DNA from 2 places in the Arthrobacter sp. 1088 genome. Region 2 is predicted to be linked to the other one. Evidence: predicted binding sites of a transcription regulator. Region 2 holds the regulator's gene; the other holds the start of a gene.
What was found. The regulator Rex, encoded in region 2, represses fermentation and respiration genes when NADH is low (regulators of the CRP and FNR family bind a similar motif). The targets are predictions, from matches to a motif close to CTTGTGAANNNNTTCACAAG.
Positions count from the first base shown of each region.

Region 1: the regulator Rex is predicted to act here: its motif matches at 1,509-1,528, upstream of J2Y41_RS15980 (glyceraldehyde-3-phosphate dehydrogenase).

Region 1 covers NZ_JAVDSM010000009.1:215,130-217,523, forward strand. Annotated here, with positions in the region: gene J2Y41_RS15980 (glyceraldehyde-3-phosphate dehydrogenase) at 1-1,289, opposite strand, end outside; RNA gene rnpB (RNase P RNA component class A) at 1,576-1,967, opposite strand; gene J2Y41_RS15990 (peroxide stress protein YaaA) at 2,025-2,394, shown strand, end outside.
Region 2 covers NZ_JAVDSM010000001.1:111,449-113,842, forward strand. Annotated here, with positions in the region: gene J2Y41_RS00495 (glutaredoxin family protein) at 146-400, shown strand; gene J2Y41_RS00500 (redox-sensing transcriptional repressor Rex) at 484-1,191, shown strand; gene J2Y41_RS00505 (hypothetical protein) at 1,234-2,088, opposite strand; gene J2Y41_RS00510 (hypothetical protein) at 2,352-2,394, opposite strand, start outside.

The DNA.
Region 1 (2,394 bases), on a different contig from region 2:
CGGGACCCAACGAAGTCGGTGGAGACAACGTCCGGGGAATCGATGTAGTCGATCTGCTTGCGCAACGGTGAGTGCAGCGACATTTCGCGGAGGTAGTCGTTGACCTCATCGCGTGTGGTGCCCTTGGCGAGGTTGAGGTTCAGGATCGCCATGGATACGTCCGGGGTAGGTACGCGGATGGCGTTACCAGTGAGCTTGCCCTGAAGTTCCGGAAGCGCCTTGGCAACAGCCTTGGCTGCCCCTGTCTCCGTGATGACCATGTTCAGGGCTGCCGAGCGGCCGCGGCGATCTCCCTTGTGGAAGTTGTCGATCAGGTTTTGGTCGTTCGTGAACGAGTGCACCGTCTCAACGTGGCCGTGGATGATACCGAATTTGTCGTTGATGGCCTTCAGTACCGGAGTAATGGCGTTGGTCGTGCACGACGCGGCCGTGACGATCTTGTCGTCATCGGAAATGTCGGACTGGTTGATTCCGTGGACGATGTTCTTCAGGTCGCCCTTGCCCGGAGCCGTCAGCAGGACGCGCGAAACACCCTTGCTTTGCAGGTGCTGGGACAGGCCTTCCGCATCGCGCCAACGCCCGGTGTTGTCCACTACGAGGGCATCCTTGATGCCGTAGGCGGTGTAGTCCACGGTTGCGGGGTTGTCGGAGTAGATGACCTGGACCTGAACGCCGTTGGCGGTGATGGTGTTTGCTTCTTCGTCCACGCGGATGGTTCCCTCAAAGGAACCGTGTACGGAGTCGCGACGCAGGAGGCTGGCACGCTTGACGAGGTCGTTCTCGGCGCCCTTGCGGACAACGATGGCACGCAGCCGCAGGCCATGCCCGCCACCGGCCTTTTCAATCAGGATGCGGGCCAGGAGGCGGCCGATGCGCCCAAAGCCGTACAGCACGACGTCGGTGCTGGTGCGGTCATCAGCGCCACGCTTTCCGACGATTTCAGCGAGCTCGGCCCGCAGGAAGTCATCCAACGAGGTGCCGTGGCCCTCGACGCGGAACTTCTCCGTGAGACGGGCAATGTCGATTGCAGCCGCACCGAGTTCCAGCTCAGCAAGAGCATTCAACAGCGGTGCGGTTTCTTCGAGCAGGAGCTCGGTGTTGCTCATCCGGCGCGCAAAGCGGTGGGCCTTCAGGATGTTCATGGTCGACTTGTTGATCAGGCTCCGGCCGTGGATGCTCGTGACCACGTTGTTTTCCCGGTACAACCGGCCGATCACCGGAATCATGGCCTCGGCGAGAGCCTCCCGGCCCATCCACTTATCAAGACAAGAATCTGACGTCTGGCTCACAGAACTACCTTCCTTGGGTCAACCACATACGTCCTCGTATGCAGATGGCGGCCGCCCGGAGTAATCCTGCGGCACGAGCACTGGACGGGCTTCGGTCCACCCACAGCGCCTTGAACGATTGCAAAGAAAAGACCGCCGGCTGCGAACGCAGTCCCGGCGGCAGAACATCTACGTTCATAACAAGTCTAAGGCGGAAGGGCGCCCTCTTGGGCGCCCGGGGGCGTGAAATCACTCACATGGCAGTCACAATGGACATCACATGCCTGGGACCTCAGTGGCAAATATGTGGATGGGTTGACCGATACGCCGGGTTCTGTCATCCCTTGCCGTTGCCGGCAAAGGAGTGGCGGCCATCCATCTACGAACGCCGTTGCCGGCGCCCTCCAGCAGCCTACCCGGACACTCGGGCGAGCAGCCCTCAAACGTGCCCTGTCTGGCCTTGCTCCGGGTGGGGTTTACCTAGCCTCCCCGGTCACCCAGGGAGCTGGTGGTCTCTTACACCACCGTTTCACCCTTACCTGCCGCATGCTGATGCAAGCATCACCACGCGCAGGCGGTCTGTTTTCTGTGGCACTGGCCTGCGGGTTACCCCGAGTGGGCGTTACCCACCACCCTGCTCTGCGGAGCCCGGACGTTCCTCGAGCCACTTGCGTGACGCGCGACCGCCTGGTCAACCCATCCGCCGTACAGTCTACCGGCGTCGAGGGTTGTGCCGGTCCCCGGTAATATCGTCTGGTGCTGATTCTGCTGCCGCCTTCCGAAGGCAAGACCCCCGCCGTCAAAGGTCCCGCCTTCGAATGGGAGTCGCTCAGCTTTCCGGAGCTGAACCCGTACCGAGCGAAGGTCCTGGAATCGTTGGGCACCGTCAGCGCCCACGAGGACGCGCTTGCACTGCTGGGCGTAGGTGCCTCGCTGAAGGACGACGTCGAACGTAATACCCGGCTGCACGCGGAACCGGCCGCCCCGGCCCATCAGGTCTACTCAGGAGTCCTGTATGACGCGCTCGGCTTTAAATCCATGACGCCGGCCCAACGACGCAAGGCAACCGAAACGATTTTGGTGGTTTCGGCACTGTGGGGCGTTATCGGTTTTGGTGACCAGGTGC
Region 2 (2,394 bases):
GGTTTGGGGGTGGATGTGAGAGAGGGATGGCCGGGAAGGGGGTGGGATGTGAGAGAGGGATGGCCGGGAAGGGGGTGGATGTGAGAGAGGGATGGCCGGGGAGGGGGTGGATGTGAGAGAGCGTTGGGGCGGTTACCGTTGTGTCATGGCTATTCCCGACGTCGTCCTCCTCACCAAAGCTGACTGCCACCTGTGCACGGAGGCACGTGCCGCCGTCGAGCGCGTTACCTCGGCACTGGGCATCCAGTGGACCGAGCAGGCAATTGACGGAAAGGCAGAACTGCAGGAGCGTTACGCGGAGGAAATTCCAGTGGTGCTGGTGGATGGGGTCCAGCGCGACTTTTGGAAGATCGACGAGCAGCGCTTGACCCGTACATTGAAAAAAGTTCTCGAAGGCTGAGGACCACGGGACTCTGTTACCCGGAAGTACCGGCTTTTGTTGAGTCCGCCCAAGGGCCATAGAGTGGAACAACAAGCGACGCAATGGAGAAAACCGTGACTGCGCTGGAACCGTCCCCGGGGGCAACAAGCGGGGACAACGAACCTGCCGCCAAGCAGATCCCGCCCGCGGCTGTGGCCCGGATGACTCTCTATTTGCGCGCGCTCAACTCGCTCCTGGCGGAAGGCGTGGAACGTGTGTCATCGGACGCGTTGGCCGAGGCTTCAGGCGTCAGCTCCTCCACGCTCCGCAAGGACCTCTCCTACGTGGGCTCGTACGGGACCCGCGGGGTGGGCTACGAAGTCCAGTACCTGAGCCGTCACATTGCTGCAGCCCTTGGCCTGACGCACGACTGGAAGGTCGCAATCGTCGGCGCCGGTAACCTCGGCAAGGCGCTGGCGCGGTATGGCGGCTTCGAGTCCCGGGGATTCGACGTCGTGGCTATCTTCGACGCAGACCCCATGGTGATCGGCAACGAGGTGGGTTGGTTGCGGGTCAGCGATTCAGCGGAACTTGAACGTGTCCTGGAACGCACCCACACCAACATGGTGGTGCTGGCGTTGCCCGCCACAGTGGCCCAGGAAGTCTGTGATCGCGTCATCGCTGCCGGAATCCGGAGCATCCTGAGCTTTGCTCCGGTTCTCCTGCAGGTTCCGCCGCACGTGAACCTCCGCAAGGTGGATATGGCCACCGAGCTGCAGATCCTGGCGTACCACGCACAACGGGCGCAGACGCCGGGTCAGGCTGTCTAGCCTTTCCGGGTCCGCGCCCGCTGTGGAACGAACTGCCGTGGTTTAGCGGCCGTACGGGTTCTGGTACGGGTTGCCGAAAGGCTGCGGCTTACGGAAATACGGAGCCGACGCCGGCAGGTACAGCAGGACGATTGCGGCAACTCCCAGCAGGATCACCAAGAGCTGCAGGATGCCGTACGTAGCACCGAACTGGAACAGTCCGGCGAGGCCGAGGACGGAGATCGCCGCGAAGACGGTGCCCAGGATCCTGGCCCAGTTCTTGCCCTTGCGGACCGGGAATGCAACCAAGGCGTAGAGGCCCAGGGACACGATGGCCCCAATGATGGCGGCAACGACGATACCGCCACGCATGCCTTCCAGGGAGCCTTCCGGGAATTCGGTGCCCTGCTGTGCAGCCTGCTGGATCATCGAGTTGATGAAGGCATCCGAGCCGGTGGTGGCCAGGATCAGCGAGCTGATGGCGGACAGGATGCCCGCTGCGATGATCATCCAGAAGGAGATGTTGACCAGCGGGGGAACCGTAGCAGGCCCTGGCTGCTGGCTGGGCCAGTTGGTGTCCTGCCCGTATTGCGGGGCCTGCTGACCGTAGGGAGATGGCTGCTGGCCGTACGGCGACTGCTGGCCAAACTGGGGAGCTTGCTGACCATATTGTGGAGCCGGGGGCTGGCCATATTGGGGAGCAGCCGGGGACTGCTGACCGTACTGCGGAGCGCTGGGCTGCTGACCATATTGGGGAGTCTGCTGGCCATACTGCGGTGCCGACGGCTGACCGTACTGCGGCATGGATGGCTGGCCCGGCTGCTCAGGCTTGTTGGCGTCGCCCTTGTTATCACCGGTGTTGGGATCGCCCGGTTTGGCGTCCCCGGCGTTGGACGGCGGGTATGGAGGGTTGCTCATTGCATTCCTTTGCTTGTTCGACTGCTGGTACGGCTGCCGGGATCAGCAAAAAGACCCTGCCCCCAGCCTGGTTCTGCTTCCACCGTACCTCCGGGGTCCGGTGCTGCGGATGATCACACGCAGGAATTTCCTGCTTCAGATGAAATCATCACGATGGCGTACGCCTTCATGATGAAGGCCGTGGTGGTCGAATGGACCACCACGGCCTTGTGCACCTGTCAGGCCGGCTTGGGTGAGAGCCCGACGGCGGTACTTCAGGCAGGTTAGACGGCGCCCTTTACTGCCTTGAACCACAGCTGCGAGTTC